Regions from separate parts of the Jeotgalibaca porci genome, predicted to be linked through region 4. Evidence: predicted binding sites of a transcription regulator. Region 4 holds the regulator's gene; each other region holds the start of a gene.
The links. The regulator LexA, encoded in region 4, represses DNA repair genes until DNA is damaged. The targets are predictions, from matches to a motif close to CNAACANNTGTTNG.
Positions count from the first base shown of each region.

Region 1 (5,498 bases), 1.1 Mb from region 4:
ACGCGAAACTGATTTTATTAATTGTGTTATGTGGCGAAAAGCTGCTGAGAACTTTGCTAACTTCACACGAAAAGGCTCTTTAGTCGGTATTCAAGGACGTATTCAAACACGTAACTACGAAAACCAACAAGGTCAACGCGTGTATGTTACTGAAATCGTAGCAGATAACTTTACCCTGCTTGAATCTAGAAATGTTACTGAACAAAGACCTAGAGAAACTGAATCTTCTGGCCCTGCTTCTTATAACAATAACAATTCAAACCAATACAATCAAAATAATAATCAATCGTCTTACTCATCTAATAACCAAACAAACAGTTTTAATGACTACAATTCGAATGAAGATCCATTCCTATCAAGTGGCCAATCAATCGACATCTCAGATGACGACTTGCCATTCTAATAGTGAATAAAGGATCGTAAAAAGGAGGAAAACAACATGGCTCAACAACGTGGTGCTCGTCGCGGACGTAAGCGTAAAAAAGTATGCTTCTTCTGTGCAAATCACATTGATCATGTAGATTACAAAGATACTGATCTTTTGAAACGTTACGTATCAGAAAAAGGTAAAATTTTACCTCGTCGCGTAACAGGTACATGTGCTAAACATCAAAGAACATTAACGATCTCAATTAAACGTGCTCGTATTATCGCTTTGATGCCTTTCACAATCGCAGAATAATAATACAATTTGCAAGACCTGCAGTTATCAGCAATGATAACTGCAGGTCTTTTATTTTTTATTCAAAAATAAGAAAGCTTTACATAAAACTACTTATCCACACCGAAAATGAGTTATGCACAAAAATGAAAAGGTGTAGGACGGCCTTTCCTTAGAGTTACCCACATGTTAATAAAGCTCCACTATCATTGAGAAGACAAGGTTTCATGGGTTTTTATGACACTTATCCACAAGTGGACAAGTCCAAATTGGGGATAAAGTCATTTAGTTATCAACATTTACCGGAGATTAAAAAGAAGTGCTTAAAAACCGGTGTATCACCTACAAATAAACTATAAAAAAATTGAATTAACGCTTGTGAAATGTCAGTAGAAGGATATTGCGCTAGAAAATGGAGCGATAAAAAGAATAAGTGTAAACGATTTCTTTTTAATGTTCCACGTGAAACATCTGCTGCAAAGTAGGTGTGAAAGTTCCACGTGGAACATTCGCCACATCCTCCCTTACGGTGCAAATGTGGCTATAAGAATGCCCTTGTGTTAAAATAAATACACTAAATCCAACATTTAAGGGAAAAGGAGTAACAATGAAAATTAGGGAAAAGTTTGATAAACTTCCAGTTTTTCTTAGAGAAGATAGAATAAAAGTCCCAACCACAATTATTTTGCTGTCATTGATACTATTAATCGTTTTAACCTTTATAGCCGATTGGAAAATTGGGCTAACAGTTGTGCTGCTGATTCTTGTCACAGTGTGGCTGCTTTATAATTCAACAGATTACTTAATTGAAGAAACGAATAAATATGTATCTGATTTATCTTATAGAATTAAAAAAGGTGAACAAGAAGCCCTGATTCAGATGCCGATTGGTATCCTCTTATATAATGAAAAATATGAAATACAATGGACGAACCCCTATCTGATTCGTTATTTTGAGAATAAAGATATTCTGGGACGTAAAATTGAAGAGATTGACAAAGAGCTTGCAGGATGGGTTAAAGAGTACGAAACCAATCAAATGCAAAAGATTAAGTGGGGCGACCGTTATTTTGAAATGGTTATACAAGAAGAAATAGGTGTCCTCTATTTAATGGATATAACGGAGTACGCGAATATCGAAGAAAAATATGAAGATGATAAAGTTGTTTTTGGTAACATCATAATTGATAACTACGATGAAGCAGTACAATCTATGAACGACCGTAAAAGATCTAACGTTAATAACTACATAACGAATCAATTAACGAATTGGGCAAACGTAAACAATGTTTTCTTAAAACGCGTTGACGATGACCGCTTCATAATCTTAATGACTAAAAAAACATTAGGGAAACTTGAAAAGAGTAAGTTTGAAATTGTTGATCAGATTCGTGAGCGGACATCCAAACAAAACTTCCCGCTCACTTTGAGTATGGGTATTTCTCATCAAACTTCTATGACGCAGGAGAAGTGGAAAGATATCGCACAGCTCGCTCAAACGAATGTTGACTTAGCGTTGGCTCGTGGCGGTGACCAAGTAGTTGTCCGTAGTGCAGACGCAGAAGCGCGCTTCTATGGCGGTAAAACAAACCCGATGGAAAAGAGAACACGCATTCGCGCACGGATGATTAGTCAGGCTTTAGAAGAATTAATCGCCAATTCCGACAAGGTTTTTGTCATGGGACATAACTATCCGGATATGGACGTGTTGGGAGCCTGTTTGGGAATCAGACGAATTGTTCAAATGAACAATAAAGAAGCATGGATTATTATGCAAAATGAGCAATTCTCAAATGACATCACACGGATGATGGACGTTATCGGAAAAGATACGAACCTGTCTAAATATTTCATTAGCCCCGAACAAGCACAAGAAATGGTGACAGAAGAATCATTGATTGTTTTAGCAGACGTACATAAACCAAGTATGGTTCCGGCTCCGGAATTGATGGATATTTCGAATAAAGTTGTTATTATTGATCACCACAGACGTGGCGAGGAGTTTCCAAAGAATCCTGTCCTCGTTTATATTGAACCGTATGCTTCCTCAGCATCCGAGTTAATTGCAGAACTATTTGAGTATCAATCCAATGACATTGATACCATAAATAAAATAGAAGCAACGGCCATGTTGGCAGGTATAATAGTAGATACACGAAATTTCAGTTTGCGTACAGGCTCCAGAACATTTGATGCAGCAAGTTATTTGCAATCAAATGGTGCAGACACGATTTTGATTCAAAACTCTTTGAAGGAAGATTTAGATACCTATTTAATGAGAAGTCGCTTACTGGAAACTATGGACTTTGTGGTTCCGGGAATGGCTGTTGTAAATGGTGAAGAAGAACATGCTTATGACACAGTGGTTGCTGCTCAAACGGCAGACACGATGCTTTCGATGGAAGGTGTCGAAGCTTCATTCGTTATTACGTTACGTAAGGATGGACGGATAGGAATCAGTGCGAGAAGCTTGGGTCAAGTAAACGTTCAAAGGATTATGGAGAAATTAGGCGGAGGAGGCCATCTCTCAAACGCCGCAACCCAAATAAGTGATAAAACTATTTTAGAAGTAAAAGAACAGCTCATCGCTGTTATTACTAATAAAGAAGAGTCGAAAGGAGAACAATAAATGAAAGTTATATTCCTAGAAGATATAAAAGGTAAAGGTAAAAAAGGTGAAGTTAAAAACGTAGCCGATGGTTATGCGCAAAACTATCTTATTAAAAATGGCCTAGCAAAAGAGGCTACCAACTCAAGCGTGTCTGCTCTACAAGGACAGAAAAAAGCTGAAGATAAAAAGGCACAAGAACAACTAGATGAAGCGAACAAATTAAAAGCCTTTCTCGAAGCTGAGGAAACAGTTATTATCGTTAAAGCGAAATCAGGTGAAGACGGCCGTCTATTTGGTTCTGTTACAAGTAAGCAAGTTGCTGATCAGCTGAACAAGCAATATAAAGTCAAACTAGACAAACGTAAAATCGATTTGAAAGAGCCAATCCGTGCTCTAGGATTCGTTAAATTAGAAGTGCGTTTACACTTAGAAGTTACCGCAACATTAACTGTACATATAGTCGGAGAATAAAAACTGCTGAGGCAGTTTTTTTCTTTTGCTTCAAATGGGAACGAACGTTCTTGCTGTTGGATTGTAAACAACTTTAATTTCAAGTACAATAAAGAGGCTAGAAACAGGGGAAATAATAGAGTAATCAAAAAAGGATGAAGACTATAATGGAAGAAACATTCCGAGATCGTACACCACCACATAGTATAGAGGCAGAGCAATCAGTCCTTGGGTCTATTTTTCTTGATCCTGAAACTGTAGTGAATGTTTTGGAGTATCTGGAACCCAAAGACTTCTATAGAAAGAACCACCAAATTATTTTTGATGCAGTAATGACACTTTTTAATCGTAATGAAGCTATTGATGTTGTAACTGTGACAAATGAGCTGGAGAATAAAGACCAACTAGAAAACGTTGGAGGTCTGGATTATCTAGGTGAAATAGCATCTTTCGTACCAACAGCAGCAAACGTTGAGTACTATTCAAAAATCGTTGAAGAAAAATCAATATTAAGAAATTTAATTAAATCAGCGACTGACATTGTCAAACAAGGTTATGATGAAGATGACCAACTAGCGGTTATTTTAGATAGCGCAGAACAAAGTATTCTACAAGTGTCCGAACGTCGAAATCGATCAGGCTTTATCCGCATCTCGGATGTCGTGAATGAGTCGTTAAAAAATATTGAATTGCTTTCGCAACAATCAGGGGATGTAACGGGGATTCCGACAGGATACATTGCGTTAGATAAAATGACTGCCGGTTTACAGCCAGAAGAATTGATTATCCTAGCAGCACGTCCTGCCGTTGGTAAGACAGCCTTTGCTCTAAACATCGCTCAGAACGTTGCGACAAAGGCGGACCAAGTTGTGGCCATCTTTAGTCTAGAGATGGGTGCGGAATCATTAGTTAACCGGATGTTGTGTGCGGAAGGTAATATTGATGCCGGAAATCTGCGTACTGGTCAAATGTCAGAGGATGAATGGTCCAATTTGATCATGGCAATGGCGACTCTTGGACAATCACGTATCTTCATAGATGACACGCCAGGTATACGTATTGCTGAAATCAGAGCAAAAGCACGCCGACTTAAACAAGAACAAGGAGAAATAGGACTCATTGTTATTGATTATCTTCAGTTAATAGAAGGTAATAACCGTGAGAGTAGACAGCAAGAAGTTTCGGAAATTTCACGTCAATTAAAAAAGCTCGCAAAAGAATTGAAAGTACCTGTTATTGCACTTTCACAGTTGTCACGTGGAGTTGAACAGCGTCAGGATAAACGTCCTGTCTTGAGTGATATCCGGGAATCTGGATCTATTGAACAAGATGCGGATATCGTAGCGTTCTTATACCGAGATGATTATTACGAACGAGAAGGTTCAGAAGAAAACGACGAACCAGAAATTGAAAATAATATCGTTGAAGTTATTATTGAAAAAAACCGTAGTGGAGCACGTGGTACAGTAAAACTACTCTTTAAGAAAGAGTTTAATAAATTCTCTTCAATGTCTTATGTACCAGAACCAGCATAATATGAGAAAAAATTCTCTCTTTTTTTGAATTTTTCATTGCAATTGAAAAAAAGCAGGAGTAAAATGAATTATGTTCTCACTTATTAGTAAATGAGCAACGGGATATTAGCTCAGCTGGTAGAGCAATTGACTCTTAATCAATGGGTCGTAGGTTCGAGCCCTACATGTCCCATCAAAAATTAAAAGTCCTTCGTCTAGAAAGTTGCCAAGCAACTGGACAGATACGAAGGGCTCTTTTTTT
Region 1 covers NZ_CP049889.1:1,201,617-1,207,114, forward strand. The annotation lists gene ssb (single-stranded DNA-binding protein) at 1-403, shown strand, start outside; gene rpsR (30S ribosomal protein S18) at 440-682, shown strand; gene G7058_RS06115 (DHH family phosphoesterase) at 1,269-3,290, shown strand; gene rplI (50S ribosomal protein L9) at 3,291-3,743, shown strand; gene dnaB (replicative DNA helicase) at 3,890-5,257, shown strand; tRNA gene G7058_RS06130 (tRNA-Lys) at 5,357-5,429, shown strand.
Region 1: dnaB (replicative DNA helicase) is a predicted target of LexA. The motif match lies at 3,781-3,794, and genes of this name have one in related genera.

Region 2 (5,498 bases), 360 kb from region 4:
AAGTTACGACGGTGTCCAACTTTTTTCATCAAACCACGGTATGAGTGGTGGTCTTTCTTGTGCGTACGTGCATGTTCGTTCAAGTGATTGATTTCTTCAGTTAGTACAGCGATTTGTACTTCTGGGGAACCAGTATCTCCTTCGTGAATAGCGTATGCTTTGATGATTTCGTTTTTACGTTCTTTTGAAATTGCCATTCTTTTCACCTCTTCTATAGTAGTCCTTATTCTGAGTAAAGCGTTGGTGATTCGCAGAACCAAGAAAAAGGTATGTCATTTAGACTTAAGTTATATTACCTTAACTTTTTAAGAATTGCAAGCATTATAATCCTTTATATTCAGATTTTAACTCCAAGATAATGTCACGTAGTTCCCCGGCTTTTTCAAAGTTCAATTCCTTGGCCGCTTGACGCATTTCCATATCAATCTGATCAAGAAGCTCACGTCTTTGTTCACGGTTCATCGCTTTAAAGATTTCATACGTGCTGCCTGTTTCAGGAACATTTTCCGGCGTATGCGATATAGCAATTAACCCCCGTACTTCTTTAATAATTGTCGTTGGTGTGATGCCGTGTTCCTTATTATAGGCTTCTTGAATACTACGACGGCGGCTCGTTTCGTCAATCGCTTTCTGCATGGAGTCCGTTATCCGTTCAGCATACATAATAACGCGTCCCTGCTCATTACGTGCGGCACGTCCGATTGTCTGAATCAAGGCACGTTCGCTTCGCAAGAATCCTTCCTTATCTGCATCCAATATGGCAACCAGAGAAACTTCAGGCACATCCAGCCCTTCCCGCAGCAAGTTGATTCCGATTAAAACATCAAATTCTCCAAGACGCAGGTCACGGATTATTTCAGTCCGTTCCAAGGTCTTAATATCACTGTGCAAGTATTTTACTTTGATACCGACCTCTTTTAGATACTCAGATAAATCTTCCGACATTTTCTTCGTCAGTGTCGTTATAAAGACCCGTTCATTTCTTTCAGAACGTATATTAATTTCACTGATTAAATCGTCAATCTGCCCTTTAATAGAGCGTATTTCGATAATCGGATCCAACAAACCAGTTGGTCGAATAATTTGTTGCGCAATATGATCGGTTCTTTCATATTCATAAGGCCCCGGCGTTGCGGAAATATAAATAATTTGATTTACATGGCCTTCAAACTCTTCTAGACGGAGCGGTCGGTTGTCCAATGCAGACGGTAACCGGAAGCCGTGATCGATTAATTGTTGTTTACGTGCCTTATCACCGTTATACATCCCGCGAATTTGGGGCATCGTCATATGTGACTCATCCACTACAATTAAAAAGTCATCGGGGAAAAAATCTAACAACGTGTATGGGGCTTCTCCGGGCTTACGACCATCCATATGACGTGAATAGTTCTCAATCCCGTTACAGTAACCCATTTCCATTAACATTTCCAAATCATAATTCGTCCGTTGTTCTAAACGTTGCGCTTCCAACAAGCGGTTATCCGCTCTCAATTCCGCTAGCCTTACTTTCAATTCTGCACGAATCGATTCAACAGCGGTTAAGGTCTGCTCCTCATTCGCCACAAAGTGTGTCGCAGGGAAAATTGGGAAATGATCCACATCGTTTTTAATTTCACCGGTTAATACATCAATTTCACGGATGCGTTCAATTTCATCACCGAAAAATTCGACCCGAATAGCTTCACTGTCACGGGATGCCAAGAAGATTTCGACAACATCACCGCGCACGCGGAAACGACCGCGTTGAAAATCAATATCGTTTCGTTCAAACTGCATATCGACAAGACTTCTTAATAATTCATTTCGTTCCATCGTCATACCTTTACGCAAAGACAAGACATGATCACGGTAATCGAGCGGGTTTACCAACCCATAAATACACGAAACGGATGCAACCACAATCACATCCCTTCGTTCAATTAACGAACTGGTTGCGGAGTGGCGCAATTTATCAATCTCATCGTTGACGCTTGCTTCTTTTTCGATAAATGTGTCACTGGAAGGAACATATGCTTCCGGTTGATAGTAGTCATAGTAACTGACAAAGTATTCGACCGCATTATCAGGAAAAAATTCTTTTAACTCACTGTATAGCTGGCCTGCTAATGTTTTGTTGTGGGCCAACACGAGTGTCGGTTTATTCACTTCCTGAATGACATTTGCAACTGTAAATGTTTTACCTGTACCTGTTGCACCGAGCAGGATTTGTTCTTTGGTATTGGACTCCAAACCTTCCACTAATTGCTTGATGGCAGTTGGTTGGTCCCCGCTTGGTGTGTACTGGGATTCGATTTTAAATTGATTCATATTTTATAATTCTCCTCATAAAGAAAACCATTGTATCTGCTTCATTCATTTTACCACCAGAACATCCATTCGCCAACTTTTCATGCTTAATGAAGACAATTTTTCATATTTTCAGTTTTTATTGCATTAATACTTAAATTTCGGTATAATAGCGGGTGTTGGCAACAATTGTCTGACTAAGCAGAAATACCGAAAGAGGGGTGAACCCAATGCCAAATATCGAATCAGCTATCAAACGCGTTCGCACAAGCGAAAAAGCAAACGTTTTGAATAACACTCAAAAGAGCGCTATGCGTACAGCTATCAAAAAATACGAAACAGCTCTAGCTGAAGGTGCAGATAACAGCGAGGCTCTATTGCAAGATGCAATTAAAGCAATCGACTCTGTAGCTTCTAAAGGACTTATCCATGCAAACAAAGCAGCTCGTGATAAATCACGTCTAGCTAAAAAAATGAGCAAATAATTTTTAATAGAGAAGAGGCCATTGGAAATCCAATGGCCTCTTTTTTGTGATGGGTTCTTCCTTTTTTGTCGTGACCATTTTTTAAGTTATCCGATATGAGACGGAAATGCCCTGCGGTCCGCGGGGGTGCTTTTGTGGAGCCGTGGGACCGCCCGGAGCCTGTAGTCTCCGAGCTTGCAAGCTTCAAACCCACCGTACACGCTGAAGCGCGAACGGTGGGTAATTCACATCGCATCCTTGCTACGGCCACAAGCACCCCGCTGCCCTCCTGCCATTTCCAACAAAGAAGCTTCTGGTTTAAATGGCTTGGTTTTTATCAAGAAAGAGAAGAATGAGACTTTTTCTCCTCTAGATTTTCGCAGTATACTAGAGCCAGAAAAGACAAGCTAGAAACCGTAAGGAGGGCACATGAGCGCCTTGCTTGCCAAGCATTTGGTGCCTGTCCGCCCAAACCGAACGGTCAAACGGAAGCATCCCGTTAATAAGTTCAGATTGTCGTACCATTACACGTATTAGGTTAAGAGAACCGTGATTTTATGGTTGCCTTGTTTTATCATGCCTTTTTTTGTAAAAAACAAAAAAGACCGGAGAAACAGAGCTTATTTGTCAATCCTCTTAAGTTAATGACAATGGATCCGACATCCACTTTGTAATGGTTGTTGCTGCTTTAGCAGCTTACAAACATGATACACTTGGACTTCGGCCCACAGTGCTCCTGAAATAATGCACGGATAGTCTTCGCCCATCCTGTGCTTATTTGCTCCAGTGATACGCGGCTTAACGCCTTTTTTCACAATCTATCTAAACCTGTTCAAAAAAGCAGCCGCAGCATCACTTCACAAATAATGCTCTGACGGCTCAACGCCGTCTTCCGCTTATTTGCTCCAGTGATACGCGGCTTAACGCTTTTTTTCACACTCTATACTTGGGCGTATTGCAGCATAAACAGTTCAAACTGGACTTCTTTTATTCCGTCACCTGTTTTCATTTTTTCTTCGGTTTCGACAAGTCCCAAATAAGCTTGCATCAATCTATCGCCATTCATTTTACGTATTTGCTGATTGGCCAGCTTGATACGGTACGGGTGGATTTTTAATACTTTAGCCATATCGGGTTGTTGATAGCCCTGCTTGGCCAGTAAATATACTTGGATCAAGAGCCGGAACTGACCCAACAAAATGGCATTAATTTTGATTGGTTCTTCTTTTTGCAATAACAAATCACGATAAATACCAATTGCACGTGTGGCATCTTTTTTCATAACATAGGTTACGATTTCGAAAATATTTTGTTCCAAGTTGCGTGGGACCAGATCTTCTACCATTTTTTTGGTAATCATTTTGTCATCTCTGGCAGATAGAAACAGCTTCTCCAATTCATGCACACCAGTAGAGAGGCTATCCTCAATGCGTTCAAAGAAAAATTGAACGGTCTCACGGTCCATTTGATAACCTGCATTGGTAATCATCTGACTCAAAAAGCGGCGACTGGCATCAGCTTCCATGGTTTGAACATCGACTAAAGTTGCATGCTTCTTCAGGAGCTTGCTGACCTTTTTTCGATTATCTAGTTTTTCATAGGGCGCAAAAATGGCTAAGATAGTTGATTCTGAAGGATTTTGCAAGTATGTTTCCAACCACGAGACATCATGCTCCACGTTCCCTTTTGGTTTTTCGCCTGTTAAGAAAGTCGGATTATCGATAATAACTAAACGTCGCTCACCAAAAAATGGCAACGACTCAGCATCTTCCAACGCCGCACCTAATGGAACTTCATCCATATTATATATCCCAACGTTCAAATCTTGATCTTCTTCCGGGATGACGTATTCCAATAAAGTTGCTCTCGCTTCTTCAATAAAATAGGACTCTGTTCCCAGTAATAAATAAATAGGCTTCAATTGCCCTTTTTTAATATTCGCTAGTTCAGTTGCATAACTCATTCTTTCACTTCGCAATCGTCTTTTTTCTGCTCTTATTGTAGCATAATTTCTATTCGTTTTTGACGTTGGTTGTAAATGAAATGCACGGCGCCATTTAAATCAGTCCGGTAAATGCTTATTTTTTGCGCTTCAAGGCGCTCGACTACTTCAGGTGTTGGATGACCGTAACGATTCTTTCTTCCTACTGATATAAAAGCTCCCCGGGGATTTACTCGTTTTAGAAAAGGACTTGAAGTGGAGGTATTGCTACCATGATGGCCGACCTTCAATATATCAGCCTGTAAATTAGGATAGCGCCTCATTAAATCCTGCTCACCACTTTCTTCTAAATCGCCTGTAAATAACCAGGATAACCCACCGATTTTGCTGTAAAGCACCAACGAATCATTATTTTCACCTCTTCGCTTGTGGTTCGGATTCAAAACTTGGAATGCCAGTGTATTTAACTCGACCTGGCTAGGTCCCATGAGCGACGTGATTGGCGGTATATGATGCATGCCAGAAACTTCTGCTAAAAAGGTAGCCGTCTCCTCCATTCCACTTGCGATATACATATGTCGAATGGGAAGTTCATTTGCTAAATAGTCTAAGTTGCCGATATGATCCGTGTCACTATGAGTCAGAAAAACCGCATCCAATTGACCTACACCTTCTGCTTTGATTGCAGAGACTAGATTTTTTGCATGATAATCGGTTTCCTTTCTTAATTTCCAGTCCTCTTCCTCATTAAATGTAATTACGCCGCCCGTATCAATCAAGACTGTATCCCGATTAAACGGTGT
Region 2 covers NZ_CP049889.1:431,802-437,299, forward strand. The annotation lists gene rpsO (30S ribosomal protein S15) at 1-197, opposite strand, end outside; gene uvrB (excinuclease ABC subunit UvrB) at 322-2,310, opposite strand; gene rpsT (30S ribosomal protein S20) at 2,520-2,774, shown strand; gene holA (DNA polymerase III subunit delta) at 3,694-4,716, opposite strand; gene G7058_RS02290 (DNA internalization-related competence protein ComEC/Rec2) at 4,749-5,498, opposite strand, start outside.
Region 2: uvrB (excinuclease ABC subunit UvrB) is a predicted target of LexA. The motif match lies at 2,369-2,382, and genes of this name have one in related genera.

Region 3 (5,498 bases), 410 kb from region 4:
CCGAATAAAGAGAGTAGTATCGTTAGCATTTTTATCCTCCCCAAAATTAAAAGCCGCTCAAAAGAGCGGCTTCTAAAGTTTGATACTTTATGAAAAATTCCGGTGGTGCCGTTTTTGGTATTCTACTAGTTTTGAACCCGCGATTTAAGCAGGTGGGCTCCACAAAACGTCTTCTAGTGTCCAAATGAAAAGGCTTGCTATCCGAGCGTTTATCAAGGATCCCAATGTAGTAATTATTTGTTCGGTCAACACATTGAGAATATATCGTACACCTCAGAACTTCTTATATGTATAGTAGCATATCCCTTTTAGTTGTGCAACAAATAAACTCAAAAAATGAAGGAGAAACCAATTGTATCAACAATGAAAGCGCGCACGCTATTTGCCTTTTGTCAACTTTTCGAGCTGGCCTGCGAGCGCCTGTTCATATTTTCCAGTGAGTACTGGTTTGAAATAATGCGCATTTTTTATACTATCCGGTAGGTATTGCTGGGCAACCCAATGACCTTCATAAGCATGTGGAAATTTGTAAGAAACACCGCGACCTAATGCTTCAGCGCCTTTATAATGAGAGTCTTTCAAATGAGCCGGGACTTCGCCGGCGTTTCCTTCTTGGATATCTCCCATAGCCGCATCGATAGCTTCAATGGCCGAGTTTGATTTTGGTGAAAGGGCTAAATCAATGACGGCATGTGCTAATGGAATCCGTCCTTCAGGCAAGCCTAATTTTTCTGCAGCTTGAACCGCTGAGACAGTTCGTGCCGCGGCTGCGGGATTTCCAAAACTGATGTCTTCATATGCAATCACCAGTAAACGGCGACAAACAACAATCAATTCGCCAGCTTCTAAAAGGCGCCCTAAATAATGAAGGGAAGCATCCACATCGCTGCCGCGTATTGATTTCTGAAAGGCTGAAATGACGTCATAGTGAGCATCACCATTTTTATCGTGAACAAGTGCTTTACGCTGTAGGCATTCTTCTGCCACTTCCAACGAAATCATGACGACGCCATCCTCATTCGCAGGCGTTGAGAGTGCTGCGAGTTCCAAGGCATTTAGCGAGCCACGTAAATCACCCATCGAACTTCGGGCGAAATGAAGAAGGGCATTGTCATCCATTTCTACGGCCATGGTACCTAGACCGTTCACTTCGTCGGTCATTGCACGTTTAATCGCAATCACCATATCGTCAATGCTCAAAGGCTTCACTTCAAAAATTTGCGTTCTACTACGGATTGCAGGACTGATACTGATATACGGATTTTCGGTTGTGGCACCAATGAGAATAACCAAGCCACTTTCTAAATGTGGTAATAGAAAATCCTGTTTGGGTTTATCCAGGCGATGAATTTCATCCAGCAATAGAACAACTTGACCGGAGAACTTTGCCTCTTCAACGACAATTTGTAAATCTTTTTTAGTATCTGTAGCAGCATTTAACTGACGGAATGCTGATTTAGTCGAACCAGAAATCGCACTGGCAATACTCGTTTTCCCAGTTCCAGGAGGACCATAGAGTATCATGGAAGAGAGCATCTTAGCTTCTACCATTCGACGAATTATTTTATTAGGGCCGACGAGATGCCTTTGCCCGACAACTTCATCAATATTTTTGGGCCGCATTCGGTAGGCTAATGGCTTTTTCATATCTAATCGCTCCTTTGTCTTCTCTATTATATGCTATCGATAGAAAAGGAACAAACATTCGTTTGGTAAATTAGAGCTATCTTCTTATCAAAATAGCGGAATACAGGTATAATAGGAATAGTGAAAATTGTCGATGAAAGCGAGCAAATATAATGAACATTAAACAGAGTATAAAACAAAATAAACTAGAACCACTTTTCACCCAAGCTATCTTTGGGATTGAAAAAGAATCGCAGCGCATTCTATCGGATGGCACGATTACTTCAACGAATCACCCAGCCTGTTTCGGTAATCGAAACTTTCATCCGTATATCCAAACGGATTTCGCTGAAACACAGATGGAAATTGTAACACCTCCTTTGGATAAGGTTGAGAAAGTGATGAATTGGTTGGCGGCAATCCATGACGTATCACTGCGTACCATGCCAGATGATGAATATTTATTACCTACGAGTTCCCCTTTGTTTATGCCGCATGAAGATGACATTCAAGTAGCAAAACTTGATAACGAGGCGGACGTTGCATATCGCGAGTACTTAGTGGACGTGTATGGCAAAAGAAAACAAATGGTGAGCGGCATCCATTATAACTTTGAATTCCAACCAAAATTTGTTCATGCTCTTTATGATAATGAACAAGCAGACGTATCATTTAAAGATTTTCAATCAAAATTATACTTGAAATTGGCACACAATTTCTTCCGTTACCAATGGATTCTAACGTATCTTTTAGGTGCATCTATCGAAGCTAAACCGGAATTTTTCAAAAATGAAGAGAGACCGGATGATATTCCAGCAGGCCTTATTCGCAGTATCCGCAGTAGTAAATATGGTTATGTGAATAATGACGATGTAAAAGTTTCATTTGAGTCGATGGAAGCATACGTGGACACGATTGAAAAAATGGTAGCAGAAGACAAATTAATTGAAGAAAAAGAGTTTTATTCAACTGTTCGCTTTCGGGGCGGAAAGAATGCCCGGGAGATTCTTAAAAATGGTATTTCCTACTTGGAGTTCCGCTTACTCGATTTAAACCCGTTCGCGGAATTTGGAATCGCAGAAGAAGATATGCGTTTTATTCATCAATTCTTGATGTATTTGATTTGGATTGATGAAGATGCAACTGAGGCGGAATTGGAAATAGGGAAAGAAATGAACTTTGCAACTTCGTTCGAAAATCCACTGGAACACTCTTCTTATGAATTAGAAGGAAAAGCCATTTTGAACGGTGTGAGTGACATGTTGAAACAATTGAATCTTTCGGATGACATTGTGCAAGAAAAACTAAAGGCATTCGACAATCCGGAGCTGACTTTGGCGGGTCAATTGGCACTTATTTACAACCAAGGGAATTATATAGAGTGGACGATTAAGACGGCAATTTCGAACAAAGAAGCGGCCTTGGAAAGACCGTATGCACTGCGTGGTTTTGAATCCATGGAGTTATCTACTCAAATTCTGATTTATGATGCTATTCAAAAAGGCTTGCATATTGAAGTTTTGGATACAGAAGATCAGTTCCTTTCCTTGAAATATAAAGACCATTTGGAATATGTAAAAAACGGTAATATGACATCACTCGATACCTATATTTCTTCATTAGTGATGGCAAATAAAGTGGTTACCAAAAAAATTCTGGCTAAGAATGGTTTTATTGTTCCAGACAGTATGGAATATCATAATGCAGAAGAAGCCTTCCGTGATTATGGCTTGTTCAACAACAAGCGTTTTGTAGTGAAGCCAAAATCGACGAACTACGGATTGGGTATTTCCATCTTTAAAGAGGGTGCGAGCGAAGAGAATTATCGTAAGGCGATTGAGATTGCGTTTGAGGAAGACTCTGCTGTTTTGGTAGAGGATTTTGTACCGGGAACGGAGTATCGTTTCTTCGTAGCGGGTAACGAAACAAAAGCAGTGTTGTTGCGTATCCCGGCAAACGTTGTGGGGGATGGCACGCATACGATTGAAGCGTTAGTGAACATGAAAAATGAAGATCCTTTACGCGGAAAGAATCACCGGACGCCATTGACACTGATTGAGCTTGGTAAGATAGAGCAATTAGCCTTGGCTGAACAAGGATACGTCATGACGGATGTTCCATCTGAGGGTACAACGGTTTATTTGCGTGACAATTCAAATATTAGTACGGGTGGAGACTCCATCGATATGACGGAGGAAATGCACGAAACATACAAAGAAATCGCAGTCGGTATTGCGAAAGCAATGGGAGCGACATTCTCCGGTGTTGATATGATGATTCCAGATTATACGAAACCGGCGACAGAAGCGGAACCTGGTTACGGCGTTATTGAGGCAAACTTTAATCCAGCGATGATGATGCATATTTATCCGCATGAAGGAAAAGGGCAACGTCTAACATTGGATGTACTGGATCTGTTATTCCCTGAAATGGCTGTTAAGGGGGACCAATCATGAAAATCACTTCCAAATTACTAACGTTTGTAGCGGTTTTAGCATTGGGAGCAGGCTATCTGGTTGGGAATGATTTGACGATACAGGGATTTGTTAATTCTGTTCCCTTCATTCAATTGGCTATCGTTGCTTTGATTGCGGTCTATTCCAGTTATGTGCATATCATTTTGCACGAACTGGGACATTATGTTTTTGGGAAAATGACCGGATATCAACTAATTTATTTCCAACTGCCGTATTTCCGATATGAAGCAAAAAAGAAGACATTTTCCAAGCTTGGAAATCGCATACCCGGAATGATGGGACAATGCCTGATGCAGCCGCCAGTTAAAGGTACTTATAAGGAGAAACCGTATTTTCTTTATTTAGCGGGTGGGTTAATTGTTAACTTTCTAACTGCTTCCTTGTTTTACTTGGGTTCATTTATTATTCCTGGAACAATAAGCTTCACTTTTTTTGCGCTAAGTATACCGCCATTTCTCTTATTTATGGCGAATGTCCTGCCTTATTCATTTACCGATGGCGGTGTTATTCGTGAACTACGTAAGTCAGAAGTCTCACGTACGCTCTACTTTAAGCAACTCGAATTAGCGGCATTGTTCGAAGAAGGGAAAGAATTTTCGGAGATTCCCGATTCTTACTTCTCTGAAATTGGGGATGGCACGTATACAGAATCAAAAATGGGCGAGTATATCTTACTGATTGCTTATCAAAAGTATGTAGCAGAACTGGATTTTGAAAAAGCTGATAAACTTTTACAAGCCTATCAAGCAAATTGGAACTACTTAGCTTCTCCGTATGCCCGTATTCTTGCGAGTGAAATCTTGTTTATCCATGCAATTTTTGGACGTAAAAAAGAAGCGGAGCAACTGATGGCTCAAATTGAATCGTATCCATTACTAAAAAATTATTATGACCATTCAAAAGTAACTAAGGCCGCGTATCAATTTTTCGTAAAGACAAACGTAGCAGAAGCGACAAAGAACTTGAATCAAACTTCAACAAACAGTGAAGCAGGTTTTAATGAAGCGGAACTCTCCCTGCGAGATAATCTCGTGAATTGGCTCGAAAGCTACCTGGGTTCAGAGGTACGATAGAAAGAAGGAATAAGATGATTTATTTTGATCATGCAGCGACAACGCCGGTTGATTCGGATGTTCGGGCTGCCATCACAGATACACTGGAAAATGTTTATGGCAATCCATCCAGTCTCTATCAAAAAGGGCGTGAAGCCCGCCAATTGGTTGATGAAGCCCGCCGTATACTTGCACAATCAATACAGGCAAAACCTGCAGACCTCATCATTACGAGCGGGGCAACAGAATCAAACAATACAGCAATTATTGGAACAGCCTTGGCTTTAAAAGATAAGGGAAGGCATTTAATCACTACTGCTATTGAACATCACTCGGTCTTGTA
Region 3 covers NZ_CP049889.1:480,985-486,482, reverse strand. The annotation lists gene G7058_RS02530 (hypothetical protein) at 1-29, opposite strand, end outside; RNA gene ssrS (6S RNA) at 93-283, opposite strand; gene G7058_RS02520 (replication-associated recombination protein A) at 379-1,647, opposite strand; gene gshAB (bifunctional glutamate--cysteine ligase GshA/glutathione synthetase GshB) at 1,797-4,082, shown strand; gene G7058_RS02510 (zinc metalloprotease) at 4,079-5,176, shown strand; gene G7058_RS02505 (cysteine desulfurase family protein) at 5,191-5,498, shown strand, end outside.
Region 3: G7058_RS02520 (replication-associated recombination protein A) is a predicted target of LexA. The motif match lies at 1,699-1,712, and genes of this name have one in related genera.

Region 4 (5,498 bases):
AATATACTGATTTTTGTGATTCAGGTGTTTTTAGAGGCAAAATTTGTTACAATTGACTACGGCGTTCTTAATCCAGTTCCGAATCCACCAAAGCAGGTTCTGACAGAGACAGCTGTCTATAAGAAACGTTATAAAAAATTGCAATCAGAAAGAATGTTCATCTATAGTTCATTCGCTGATTTATCAAACTGGTTAAAAAAATAAATAGTTTCCATACAGGAGGAAATATGATGAATTTGAAAGATTATATTACTGACGTAGTAGATTTTCCCGAAAAAGGAATTATCTTCCGCGACATCTCACCACTTATGCAAGATGGGGACGCGTATCGCTTTGCAGTAAATGAAATCGTCGAGTTTGCAAAAGATTTAGGCGTTGATAAAGTTGTTGGACCTGAAGCACGTGGATTTATGGTTGGTTGTCCAGTTGCTGTTGGCCTAGGCTGTGGCTTCGCTATGGCGCGTAAAAAGGGTAAACTTCCACGCGAAACAGTTGAAGTTGATTACGGTTTAGAGTACGGAGAAGCAACGCTTCAATTGCACTCTGACGCAGTAAAACCAGGCGAAAAAGTTCTTATCTGTGATGATTTGTTAGCTACAGGTGGAACAACGCTCGCAACAGTTGAATTAATTGAAAAGCTAGGCGGAGAAGTTGTTGGACTAGCATTCTTAATTGAATTAATGGACCTTAAAGGCCGTGACAAGATTGAGAAATACACAATTAAAACATTGATGGAATATTAATCACTAAAAAAAGCAAGAATCCCAGTTTTATAGACTGGAATTCTTGCTTTTAATTTTGTTATTGAATATGACTTCTGTATAACCCGATTACCTTACCTAATATTCTTACGTTATCAAGTATAATGGGATCCATCGTATCATTCTCGGGCTGTAAACGAATATGATTTTTTTCTTTAAAGAATCGTTTACAAGTGGCTTCATCTTCATCTGTTATAGCAATAACAATTTCGCCATTTTGTGCACTGCTTTGTTTTTTGACAATAACAGAGTCATTATTTAAAATCCCTACGTTAATCATGCTTTCTCCTCTGATGGTCAGCATGAATAAATCATCAGATATATTCTTGAAGTTTGGTGGAATAGGGAAGAAGTCGGTTGCTTCCTCAACAGCTAAAATAGGTTCTCCTGCCGTTACAACCCCGAGGAGTGGCATTTGGTCGCTTTTAATTCCTAATTTGCTGAGGCCCATGTCTGTCACTTCAATAGCACGTGGTTTAGTCGGGTCACGATAAATGAGTCCAGCTTTTTCCAAGCGCGATAAATGACCGTGAACAGTAGAAGTAGATGAAAGGTCCACAGCGTTTCCGATTTCCCGAACAGTAGGTGGATAGCCTTTTTCTTGAACTTGCGTATATATATAATTTAAAACTTGCATTTGGCGTGTATCCTTATTTCCAGCCATAACCGCATCATCTCCGTGAATTTATTTACATTTATTGTAGCATAGCAATAAATCGAAATCAAACAAACGTTCGGTTTTGTTGAAAATTATTTATTAAACGTGAGTTTCTATTTCTTTTTCTGTCAAATTCTTGTAATATAATATAATGAACAGTTTCTTAAAGAAGGAGGAGATTAAATGACTACTGGAGCTTGGATATTTATTGTTATAATAGGAATCCTTCTAGGCGCAGTTGGCGGCTTTTTCTTAGCTCGTCGTTACATGATGAACTATTTCCAAGAAAACCCACCGATTTCTGAAGATATGCTGCGTGGCATGATGATGCAAATGGGACAAAAACCATCTGAACGTAAAGTGAAGCAAATCATGGCATCAATGAAAGCACAATCTAAAGCATCTAATAAAAAAACTAAGAAATAAACTTTTTAGAATGCGGGTCATGTTACATGACTCACATTCTTTTTTTGTTTCCTGATTTCAGATAAAACCCTTGATGTAAAGGATTACGTTTTGTAGGGTAGAAACATAGAAATGATTCATTTTATTTTTTTGTTTCATTTTGTGATTTATTTAACAAACTAAAAACGGAGGTAATGTGATGAAAGCTATTGTTGCTACGGAAAATCGAGAAGCAAAGGTAATTGAAAAGGATTTGAGAGAGCTTCGGAGTGGTGAAGCACTTCTAGATATGGAATGCTGTGGTGTTTGTCATACTGATATGCATGTTAAAAATGCAGACTTTGGGGATGTAACGGGTCGGGTATTGGGCCACGAAGGAATTGGTGTTGTAAAAGAGGTAGCTGAAGGAGTAACATCTTTAAAACCCGGGGACAGAGCGAGTGTTGCCTGGTTCTTCGAAGGATGTGGCCATTGTGAATATTGCGTAACTGGTAGAGAAACACTGTGTCGCAGTGCTAAAAACTCAGGTTACAGCGTTGATGGCGGGATGTCCGAACAATGTATTGTGACTGCAGACTACGCTGTTAAAGTACCGGACAATTTATCCTCTGCTGCAGCAAGTAGTATTACGTGTGCAGGCGTTACAACCTACAAGGCGATTAAAGTTTCTAATACACAGGCTGGGGATTGGATCATTATTTCCGGAATGGGTGGACTGGGTAACTTAGCCCTTCAATATGCCAAGAATGTTTTTAATTTAAAAGTTATTGCCGTAGATATTAACGAAGCGCAATTGGATTTCGCCAAAGAGATGGGTGCAGATATTTGTATTAATCCGTTAAACGAAGATTTAGCGAAAGTCGCCCAAGAAAAAGTGGGTGGGGCACATGTAGCGGTCGTTACAGCAGTTGGCAAGGCAGCCTTTAATGCAGCTGTTGATGCTGTAAGAGCGGGCGGAACGATTGTAGCAGTTGGTTTGCCTGTAGAATCCATGGATTTAAGTATTCCGCGTTTAGTTCTGGACGGCATTCAAGTAATTGGTAGTTTAGTAGGAACACGCCAAGACTTGAAAGAATCTTTCCAATTTGCAGCTGAAGGGAAAGTTGTTCCAAAATTCGAAATGAGATCCATGGAAGATATCAATGATATCTTTACAGAGATGGAAGAGGGTAAAATCAAAGGCCGGATGGTTATTGACTTGAAAAATACATAAGAGAATATCAAAAAGAAGTGACCATAGCGGTCACTTCTTTTTGAATTCATGTACGAAATCAGGATTTATTTCTTTATCAAGACGCGCAAATGATTGCTCGAGCTCTAAATCAATCTCGGCCATTTTTTCTCGTGGCATTCTGCCTTCTGGAATTTGAATGATATCTCCAAAACGAACAACTGCTTTTTGACGCTTCAATAAGTCCTTGAATGTAAAAGGTCCTTGGAAAACAACTGGTACAATCGGAACTTTAGCCATCCGGGCGATTGTTGTAGTGCCACCTTTTACAGCAGCATCATAACGTGTACCCGTAGAAAAGATAAAGAAGTTCAAATTTCCTTCCTTCAGAACGGAAACAGGGTGCTTAATTGCACTTGGACCCGGATTCGCACGGTCAACAGGGAATGCATTCATTTTTCTCAAAAGAAAATTAACAAATTTGTTATCGAATAATTCTTTTTTAGCCATAGTTGTATATCTATGCGGGTAAGCCGCAATCGCAATAAAAACAGGGTCCAACCAACTGCGATGGGGTGCAGCCAACACATAGGTTGTACCTTCAGGCAGTTTTTCTTTATTTTGGGCGTGGATACGACCATTGAGTATAAGTAATAAAAAATGAACAAAACGAATGACGAAATTATAGAACATACTGGAATACCTCCAAGTGAATTAATAATGTCTAGTATGCGGTATATTTATTGTTTTTTCAAGATTGCAGAAATCATTTTTTGTCAGCTTGCAGCAAAGAAAAAAGTTTCTGAAAAAATACTTGCATTTTTTTTGAGACCTAGTATAATTGATTACGGTGCTTAAGCACTAAATTTCACACCATAGTTGATATGAGAGTGGGTGCTCCTCAGGGAGTCTCTTTTATAGTTGATGCTATGGGAGGAAAAAATAAAACCAATATGGAGGAATAAATCATGGCAGTTATCTCAATGAAACAATTGCTTGAAGCAGGTGTTCACTTCGGTCACCAGACACGTCGTTGGAACCCAAAAATGAAACAATATATCTTTACAGAAAGAAACGGTATCTACATCATTGATCTACAAAAGACAGTGAAATTGGTAGACAACGCATATAACTACATGCGCGATATCGCTGAAGACGGCGGAGTAGCTCTATTCGTAGGTACTAAAAAACAAGCTCAAGATTCAATCAAAGATGAAGCTATCCGTTCTGGTCAATACTTCGTTAACCACCGTTGGTTAGGTGGAACTTTGACTAACTGGGATACAATCCAAAAACGTATCAAACGTTTGAAAGATATCGAAAGAATGTCTGAAGACGGTACTTTCGAACTACTTCCTAAAAAAGAAGTTGGTATCTTAGTTAAAGAACAAGAACGTCTAGAAAAATTCTTAGGCGGAATTAAAGATATGCCAAGAATTCCAGATGTAATGTTCATCGTTGACCCAAGAAAAGAAAGAATCGCTGTTCAAGAAGCTCACAAACTAAACATTCCTATCGTTGCTATGGTTGATACTAACTGTGATCCAGACGAAATTGATGTTGTAATCCCATCTAACGACGATGCAATTCGTGCGGTTAAATTGATTACTGCTAAAATGGCTGATGCTTTCATCGAAGGAAACCAAGGTGCAGACCAAGAAGTTGAAGAAGCTTTTGCTTCTAAGACAGACGAAGCAACTTCATTAGAAGAAATCGTTGAAGTTGTTGAAGGCGACAACGCTTAAGACTGAACTTTTAATGGTTTAACATGATGAATCAAATGGCTGTCTCATAAATAAGAAAGATATTGCAGCAAAAGCCAGCATCTCTCTATTTTTGAGGCAGCTTTTTATATGAATACATATACAACAGGAGGATTTTTATAATGGCACAAATTTCAGCAAAATTAGTTAAAGAATTACGTGATATGACTGGCGTTGGTATGATGGACGCTAAACGCGCACTTGTAGCTGTAGAAGGCGACATGGAAGCAGCAGTAGATTACCTACGTGAAAACGGAATGGCAAAGGCAGCTAAAAAAGCTGACCGTATTGCTGCTGAAGGACTAGCTAACGTTTCTGTTGACGGCAACACTGCTGTTGTTGTAGAAATCAACGCTGAGACAGACTTCGTTGCTAAAAACGACCAATTCCAAGGTTTAGTTAAATCAGTTACAGACTTATTGGCTGCTAATAAACCAGCTGACATGGAAGCTGCTTTGGCATTGCCAACTGAAGAAGGAACATTGAACGAAACAATCCAAACAGCAACAACTAAAATCGGAGAAAAAATTTCTCTACGTCGTTTCGAAATCGTTGAGAAAACTGATTCTCAATCTTTCGGAGCTTACCTACACCAAGGTGGACGTATTGCTGTATTGACTGTTCTTGAAGGTGCTGACGAAGAAACAGCTAAAGATATTGCTATGCACGTAGCTGCAATCAACCCTAAATATGTTTCTCGTGAACAAGTTCCTGCTGAAGTTGTAGAACATGAGAAAAAA
Region 4 covers NZ_CP049889.1:73,185-78,682, forward strand. The annotation lists gene recJ (single-stranded-DNA-specific exonuclease RecJ) at 1-204, shown strand, start outside; gene G7058_RS00515 (adenine phosphoribosyltransferase) at 231-743, shown strand; gene lexA (transcriptional repressor LexA) at 802-1,425, opposite strand; gene G7058_RS00525 (YneF family protein) at 1,603-1,845, shown strand; gene adhP (alcohol dehydrogenase AdhP) at 2,024-3,037, shown strand; gene G7058_RS00535 (lysophospholipid acyltransferase family protein) at 3,068-3,688, opposite strand; gene rpsB (30S ribosomal protein S2) at 3,964-4,740, shown strand; gene tsf (translation elongation factor Ts) at 4,881-5,498, shown strand, end outside.